DNA from 2 places in the Janibacter sp. UYMM211 genome. Region 2 is predicted to be linked to the other one. Evidence: riboswitches for the same ligand, from Rfam matches in the RefSeq annotation. Region 2 holds a riboswitch; the other holds the start of a gene.

Region 1 (4,205 bases), on a different contig from region 2:
GCTCGAGCGGGCCGACCTCGTCCTGCACGCGGGTGACGTGTGCACGCCGGACGTCCTCGACACCCTCGCCGAGCACGCCCCGGTGCACGTCGTCCTCGGCAACAACGACGGTCCCGAGGTCGCCGCGTGGGGCGGCGGGGTGCCCGAGACCCTCGAGCTCGACCTCGACGGGCTGCGGGTCGCGATGATCCACGACTCGGGGGCGAAGGGGGGTCGCGACCGCCGCATGCGGCGCCGCTTCGAGACCGCCGACCTCGTCGTCTTCGGGCACTCGCACATCCCGATGGACGACGACACCGGCGCGGTGCACCTCTTCAACCCCGGCTCGCCGACGGACAAGCGCCGCCAGCCCTGCCCCACCTACGGCTGGCTGCGCGTCGAGGACGGGCGGCTGGTGAGCCACGAGGTCGTCGAGATCTGACCCCCGCTCTCCTGCCGCCCCTCGCCACGACCCCGCCTACCCCTCCGTATGTGGGGTGATCACCCCGCATACGGAGGGGTAGGTGGGTCGCCAGCCGGGTGGAGGTCAGCCGCGCAGCGCGCGCCCGAGCTCGGTGTACTGCTCGACGAGCCCGTCCATGTCGGCCTGCGTGTGCGCGAGCGAGACGAGCCACTGCTCGTCGAGCCCGGGCGGGGTGAGGACGCCGCGGTTGACGCCCCACAGCCAGGACAGCTCGGCGACCCCGAAATCGGTCGCCTTGTAGTCGCGGTAGTTGCGCACCGGCCCGCTCGACCACGTGACGCAGCCCTTGAGACCCATGCCGACGGTGTGCGCGGGCAGCTCGAGCTCGCGGATGACGTCGTCGATCCGGCCGAGCGTGCCGAGGTTGATGTCCTCGGCGGCCTGCAGCGCCTCGTGGGTGCACACCTCGTCGACGGCCTCGGCGGCCGCCATGACGAGCGGGTTGCCGTTGTACGTGCCGAAGTGGGCCATCCGCCCGTCGACGACGACCTGCATGACCTCGGCCGTGCCGCCGAAGGCCGCGAGCGGGAGCCCGCCGCCGATGCTCTTGGCGAGGGTGACGAGGTCGGGCTTGACCCCGATGCGCTGCGAGGCGCCGCCGTAGCCGGCGGTGAGCCCGGTCTTGACCTCGTCGAAGATCAGCAGGGTGCCCGCGGCGTCGCACGCGGCGCGCACGCCGGCGAGGTAGCCCTCGTCGGGCAGGACGATCGCGAGGTTCTCGACGACCGGCTCCATGACGACGGCCGCGACCTGCCTGCCGTGCTGCTCGAGGATGCGCTGCAGGTAGGGCAGGTCGTTGTAGGGCACGACGTGGACGGTGCCGGCCTCGACGTCGAAGGGGACCTCGGGCGTCGGCGCCTCGGCGGGACCGGCGTCGGCGAGGTCGGGCTTGACCGAGACCTGGAGGGCGTCGTACCCGCCGTGGTACCCCCCTTCGATCTTGATGATCGCCTTGCGCTCGGTGTACGCGCGGGCCGCGCGGACGGCGTACATGAGGGACTCGGTGCCCGACTGCGTGAAGCGCAGCATGTCGAGACCGAAGCGCTCCTGGTAGCGCTCGGCGACCCGCGTCGCGGTCGGCGACGGGGTGACGAAGAGCGTGCCGACCTCGGCGAGGGCGTGCTGGACGCGCTCGACGACGACGGGGTTGAGGTGCCCGACGAGCATCGCGCCGAAGCCCATCGACAGGTCGAGCAGCTGACGGCCGTCGACGTCGGTGAGGTGCGCCCCGCGCGCCGAGGTGATGGAGATCGGATAGGGCTCCCAGTGCTGGAAGGACGAGGTGACGCCGAGCGGGAGCGACTTGCTCGCGCGGGCGTTGTGCTCACCGGACCCCGGGGTGTCCTTGGTGAAGCGCTCCCACTCCTGGACGAGGAGGGCCTGGACCCGGTCCTGGTCGAGCGGGGTGGAGCTGGACGGGAGCACCCGTCGAGCCGCCGGGTCCGCGGCCGGCCAGCTCGGGGTCGGGGTCGCGTCGGACATGTCATCGCCTCCTGACGGGGCGGCCGACGGCCGCCGTGGTGGGCTCATCATGACGCACGCGAGGACCCCGGCGACGGCGGATCGAGCGCCCCCTGCGCGGTCGCCGCGGGCCGTCCCGCCGTCGGCGGGCGAGAAAAGAAGGTCACGGGCTGGTAAAGGCGGCGACTCTGGCCTACTCTTCAGGCACCTCCTGACGACGGGAGGAAGGCCTCCAGGCACGCCGAGTCCCGCCAGCTCGGAGGTCCCCCTGATTTGCGACATGGCGGGAGCGGGGGACCCAACTTCTACCGACCGGTCAGCCGGTCTCGGGGTGAAGCCGGGTCGTCCACCGTGACGACCGGCGGGGTGCATCTCCACCCTAATCCGACAGCTCACCTCGAAGGCGCTGGAGACACATGACCGCATATGCCGGCCGCCACCGCGCGCCCAAGAGCACCCCGTCCATCGCCCGTGCGGGCGCCACCGCCGCCACCTCCCTGGCCGCCGTCGCCGTCGCGGTGCCCGCCGCGGGCGCCGCGTCCGCCGCCCCTGCGAGCGTCGCCACCCCGGCCGCCACCGCCGCGTCGAGCACGAGCACCGCCACCATCCGCACGCTGTGGCAGGGCCACCGCGGCGGCCTCGTCAAGCAGGTCCAGCGCAAGGTCGGCGTGAGCGCCGACGGCGTCTTCGGCCCCCGCACGAAGTCCGCCGTCAAGAGCTGGCAGAAGCGTCACGGCCTCACCGCCGACGGCGTCGTCGGCCCGCGCACCGCCGCGAAGATGGGTCTGCGCGCCACGACGGCCAAGAAGAAGACCGCGTCGCGCACGAGCAGCCGCACCTCGAGCGTCGTCGCCACGGCCGCGCGCTACTACGGCACCCCCTACCGCTACGGCGGCACCTCGCCGTCGACCGGCTTCGACTGCTCCGGCTTCACCGGCTACGTCCTCAAGCAGCACGGCAAGTCGCTGCCGCGCACCGCCGAGGCCCAGCGCCGCGCCGCGTGGAAGACGAGCAACCCCCAGCCCGGCGACCTCGTCTTCTTCGGCGCCCCCGCCTACCACGTCGGCATCTACGCCGGCGCCGGCAAGATCATCGACTCGGGCCGCAGCGGCACGAGCGTGAGCAAGCGCGCCATCTGGACCAACCAGGTGAGCTACGGCCGCTTCTGAGCCGACCCACCGACGAAGGGGGACCCGTGGCGAGCGCCGCGGGTCCCCCTTCGTCGTCGGGGGCCCGGTGAGGCATCGTGGTCCCGTCAGCGAGCGAAGGGGTGTCACCGTGGGACGGTCGACGAGACGTGCAGGTGCGGGGGGCGCGCTGCGCCGGGCAGGGGCGCTCGGGGTGGTCGTCGGGGTGAGCCTGTCGGCCTGCTCGATGGTCTCGATCGGACGTGAGGAGCCCGAGGCCTCGGGCGAATCGGCGAGCTCGAGCGGCTCGTCGAGCCCGACGAGCTCCGCGGCCCTGCCGCAGGGCACCCAGAGCACGTCGTCGGTGACGACCTACCCGGTGACCGAGCCCGAGGGGCTCGAGTGGGTGGTGCTCGTCGACGACCCCGCCCAGACCCGTGCGGTCGCCGACCGCCTGCTCGGCGCCGGCGAGCCGGTCATCTCGGTCAACACCGCTATCGGCATGGTCGCAGTGCGCACGAGCGACGAGGGCTTCGAGGAGCGGGCCGCGCAGGTCGACGGCGTGAGCGCGGTCGCGACCGATCGCGACCCGGCGTGGCAGGGCCCCGAGGAGGACGGCTCGGGCGCGATGTCGCTCCGCGCCGCCACCTCCGTGCCCGCCGTCCGGCGTGCGACCATCGCCCCGGCCCGGCCCGCGCGCGCGGCGGCCGCGCCGAAGGCCGACCCCCTCGACGACCGGCTGTGGGGCATGAGCCTCATCGGGGCGCCGCAGGCCCAGGCCGCGGCGGACGACGGCGACGAGGGCGTGACGGTCGCCGTCATCGACTCGGGCGTCGACGTCACCCACCCCGACCTGTCCGGCGTCGTCGACGTCGATCGGTCCCGCAACTTCGTCGTCGACCGACCGGAGATCGACGGCGACTGCGAGCAGGACTCGTGCGTCGACCCCGTCGAGGAGGACCCGAGCGGTCACGGCACCCACGTCGCCGGCACCATCGCGGCCGCGCGCAACGGGCTCGGCGTCACGGGTGTCGCGCCCGGTGTGCGGCTGGTCAACCTGCGCGCCGGGTCCGACACCGGCATGTTCTACCTCGCGCCCACGGTCAACGCGATCACGGCCGCGGCCGACCTCGACGTCGACGTGGCGAACATGA
Region 2 (4,205 bases):
GGGCTCGACGGCGCCCAGAGCTCGGCGGTCTTCGCCGTCGCCGGGGTCGTCGAGCTCTTCCTCGTCTACCCCGCCGGATGGGCGATGGACCGCTTCGGCCGCGCCGCGATCGCCGGCCCGATGAGCTTCTTGCTCGGCGCGACGATGATCGCGCTGCCGCTCGCCACCGACCTCGTCGGGCTCGTCGTCGTCGCGTGCGGCATGGCCGCGGCCAACGGTCTGGGCGCCGGCATCGTCATGACGATCGGCGCCGACAACGCCCCGGCTCTCGGCCGCGCGCAGTTCCTCGGCGGGTGGCGCTTCTGCGGCGAGATCGGCAACGCCGGCGGTGCGCTCGCCGTCGCCGCGCTCACCGGCCTCTTCTCGCTCACCGCCGCCGCCCTCACGCTCGGCCTCGCCGGTCTCGTCGGCTCCGGCTGGGTGACGTACTGGGTGCTCCGAGCGGACCGGCGCCGGCTGCGCGATAGGTCCAGAGCCGATGAGCGGGCACAATCGGTCTCGTGAAGGACCTGGTCGACACCACCGAGATGTACCTCCGCACGATCTTCGAGCTCGAGGAGGAGGGCATCCCTCCGATGCGCGCCCGGATCGCCGAGCGTCTGGGCCACTCCGGCCCGACGGTCTCGCAGACCGTCGCGCGGATGGAGCGCGACGACCTCGTGCACGTCGGGACCGACCGCCGCCTGGTCCTCACCGACCACGGCCGCGTCCTCGCGACCCGGGTCATGCGCAAGCACCGCCTCGCCGAGCTGCTGCTCACCGAGGTCGTCGGCCTCGAGTGGGAGTTCGTCCACGAGGAGGCCTGCCGCTGGGAGCACGTCATGTCCGACCGGGTCGAGCGCAAGATCGTCGGCCTCCTCGGCGAGCACCGCGAGTCGCCCTACGGCAACCCGATCCCCGGGCTCGACGAGCTCCTCGGCGAGACCGAGGTCGACGAGTTCCGCGAGGGTCTGAGCAGCCTCACCGAGGTCGTCGACGGGTCGATGGCCGGCCCCTTCGTCGTGCGCCGTCTCGGCGAGCCGGTCCAGGTCGACGAGGCCGCGCTGCCGCTGCTCACGCTGGCCAAGGTCCGCCCCGGCGCCCGGGTCGTCGTGCGCGACGACGAGGACGACCGTGTCGTCGTCGTCCTCGAGGGCGCCCAGGAGAGCGAAGGGGTGTCGCTGCCCCGCGACGTCGCGAGCCACGTCTTCGTCCAGCCGGCGGAGCCGCTGACCATCTCGTGACACTGCCGTGACCCGAACGTGACTTTCGCTCACGTCGTGTGTACGGTGCTGGAGTCCGTCCACCCCCTGAGGACGGACCGTCGACACGGACCGCCGAGTCCTGCCCCCGTGCCGACGTCCGGCTCCACCACCGGGCAGGAGCGGGGGACCCACCATCGGGGCGAGCGTGCTCGCTCCTCGGGGTGAAGTCCTCCAGGTCGTCGCTCGCGCGGCGTCCTGCTGGGCCGGGTGTCCTCCACCCGAACCCGACAGCTCACCTCGTAGGCATCGAGAGGCACCACTGTGACCGAGCGCAGCCACGGGCGTCACCGCGCCGCCGGACGGTACAACCCCGTCACCGAGCTGACCACCATCGTCTCCGACGCGACGACCCCCCTCGTCAAGGGCGCGGCCGTCGTCGCCGCGTCCGGCGGGCTCATCGCCGCCGTCGCCGTCCCGGCCTCGGCCGCTGACGCCCCCGTCGACCAGGGCCGTCAGGAGGTCGCCGCCGCCGACGTCAGCACCGTCGCGGCCGTGCCCGCCGTCGCCGCCCCGCAGACGACGACCCCCAGCGCCGGTCAGCAGACCTTCGGCGCCCTGACGGTCGGCGCCGTCGAGAAGCCCCAGGGCCCGCCGCCGTGGATGGTCCGCCTCGTGCAGGAGCGTCGCGCCGAGATCGCCGCGGAGCAGCAGGCCGCCCGCGAGCAGGCCGAGCGCGAGCGCGAGCAGGCAGCCGCCGCCGAGCAGGAGCGCCAGGAGGACGAGAGCGCCAGCCGCTCGCAGGAGCGCACCCCCGCCCCGACGCAGACGCCGACGCAGACCCCGACCGAGTCGGCCCCGACGCAGCAGACCGAGACCACGCAGGCCCCGGCCGCGTCGGGCGACGTCATCTCGATCGCCAAGCAGTACATCGGCGTCCCCTACGTCTACGGCGGCACCACCCCGTCCGGCTTCGACTGCTCGGGCTTCACCCAGTACGTCTTCGCCAAGGCCGGCAAGTCGCTGCCGCGCACGACGACCGAGCAGCAGGCCGCCACCACCCCGGTGAGCAACCCGCAGCCCGGTGACCTCGTCTTCTTCGGCTCTCCGGCGTACCACATGGGCATCTACGTCGGCGACGGCATGATGATCGACGCCCCGCGCACCGGGTCCTCGATCTCGGTCCGCCCGATCTTCGACGGGGTCTCCGGCTACGGCCGGGTGAGCTGACACCCCTTCGCTCGACGCCAGCGCGCTCGACACGCTCGAAGGCCCTCGCCACCGGCGGGGGCCTTCGGCGTGTCCTGGCACCATGGGCCGGTGCCCAGCCGTCGCAGCCTCCTCGCCGGGGGCGGCGGTCTGCTCGCGCTCGGTCTGACCGCCGCGGGCAACGACCACCGCGACGGTCAGCGACGCGCGCGCGAGCTGTCCTTCGGCGCGACCGTGGCCACGACGGGGGAGCAGCCGTGGCGTGCGTCGCGGCGCAACGTCTCGGTCGGCGAGCTCGGCCTGCTCGTCCGGGGCCGACGCACGATCGACGGCCCACTCGCCGCCGAGGCGGTCGACGCCCAGGACGCGCTGCTCGCCGGGGTCCCGCTCGACCTCGACGGCCCGCACGGCGGGCTGCTCACCCAGGCCGCACTCGACCTGTGGGTGCTCTCGTGGGGGCTGCCGGTCGCCGTTGCCGGCTGGGAGGGCCGCTGGCGATACGCCTGGCCCCGCGACACCGCTCACGTCGCGGTCGCGCTCCAGGCGCTCGGCGACGCCCCAGCGGCCGTCCGCCAGATGCACGCCCTCTCTCGGCTGGTCGTCGGCGACCACGTCGAGGCCCGGTACCTCCCCGACGGCGGCACCCCCGACGGCCGCCACCCGCAGTCCGACGGCATGGGCTGGGTCCTGTGGTCGGCCGGCCGCACCGTGGACGACTGGCTCGGGTCCTCGGCCCGCGACGACGTCGCCGCGCTCGTGCGCCGGTGCGCCCGGCTCGCCCTGGGCCAGGTCCGCGCGTCCGGCCTGCCCCGGCCGAGCCCGGACTACTGGGAGGTCGACGCCCCCCGTCTCACGCTGGGCACGGCCGCCCCGATCCTCGTCGGTCTCGAGCACGCCGAGCTCGTCCTCGCCCGTCTCGGCGGAGAGGGCGACCTCGAGCTCGCCGACCGGTGCGGTCAGGTCGCCGGGCGTCTCGAGACGGCGATGATCGAGGTCTTCGGGGCCGCCGGCTGGCCGCGGCAGCGGGGCCGCCTCTCGCGCGATGCGTCGATCGCCTTCATGCTCCCGCCCTACCGGGCCGCGGGCCGGGCCGAGGAGAGCCTGCGCTCGGCGCTCGAGTCGGCCAGCCGGCGCATGGCCCGCAGCAACGGCGGCTACGCCCCGGGCGAGGACTGGCGCGGCGACGGCGTCGCCTGGACCCCGGAGGTCGCCCTGCTCGCCGGCGCCTGGGCGAGCTCCGCGGACTCGCACGACCAGGCCCGCGACGCGCTCGGCTGGCTCGCCGTGCACCGGACCCGTGGCGGCTCCCTGCCCGAGAAGGTCCTCCACGACGGCGCCTCCGCCGGACCCGCACCCCTCGCCTGGACCGCGGCCGTCTCCGTGCTCGCGGTCGAGACCCTCGCCGCCACCACCCCCCAGGGCCAGCCCGGTGCCGCGCCGGCCCCGAGCTCGCCGCCCGCCCAGCCCGGTTCCGCGCCCGTCCCGGGCTCCCCGGCCTCGTCCCCCGCCCAGCCGGCACCTCCCGCCCAGCAGGTACCCCCCTTCGGCCCCGCCTGATCCCTGCCGCGCCATCGCTCTACGTCCGTCGGTAGAAGCGGATCGAGACGGATCTGTCCTGTCTGCGGGTGGTGGTGTGCTGCCAGTCGGGTCCGTGGAGCATGCGGTGGTGTCGTCCGCACAGGGGTGCTGCGTCGTCGAGGTCGGTGCTCCCACCCTGTGCCCAGGGGTCGAGGTGGTGGATCTCGCACCAGGCGAAGGGTCGGTCGCACCCGTCGGCGGCGCATTGGTCGTAGCGGGTGGTGAGGGCGAGGCGTT

Evidence for each region. A riboswitch is a leader RNA that binds a small molecule or an ion and turns the genes downstream of it on or off. The one in region 2 is predicted to bind cyclic di-AMP.
Region 1: another riboswitch for cyclic di-AMP. It lies ahead of ABIB53_RS11630 (C40 family peptidase); the one in region 2 lies ahead of ABIB53_RS04825 (C40 family peptidase).

The regions. Positions count from the first base shown of each region.
Region 1 is NZ_JBEPOY010000004.1:91,661-95,865, reverse strand. Features, by position in the region: gene ABIB53_RS11640 (metallophosphoesterase family protein) at 1-421, shown strand, start outside; gene ABIB53_RS11635 (aspartate aminotransferase family protein) at 527-1,945, opposite strand; cyclic di-AMP (ydaO/yuaA leader) riboswitch at 2,180-2,345, shown strand; gene ABIB53_RS11630 (C40 family peptidase) at 2,341-3,093, shown strand; gene ABIB53_RS11625 (S8 family serine peptidase) at 3,278-4,205, shown strand, end outside.
Region 2 is NZ_JBEPOY010000001.1:1,039,839-1,044,043, reverse strand. Features, by position in the region: gene ABIB53_RS04835 (MFS transporter) at 1-504, shown strand, start outside; gene ABIB53_RS04830 (iron-dependent transcriptional repressor DtxR) at 501-1,223, shown strand; cyclic di-AMP (ydaO/yuaA leader) riboswitch at 1,333-1,497, shown strand; gene ABIB53_RS04825 (C40 family peptidase) at 1,506-2,411, shown strand; gene ABIB53_RS04820 (glycoside hydrolase family 15 protein) at 2,502-3,947, shown strand; gene ABIB53_RS04815 (HNH endonuclease signature motif containing protein) at 3,967-4,205, opposite strand, start outside.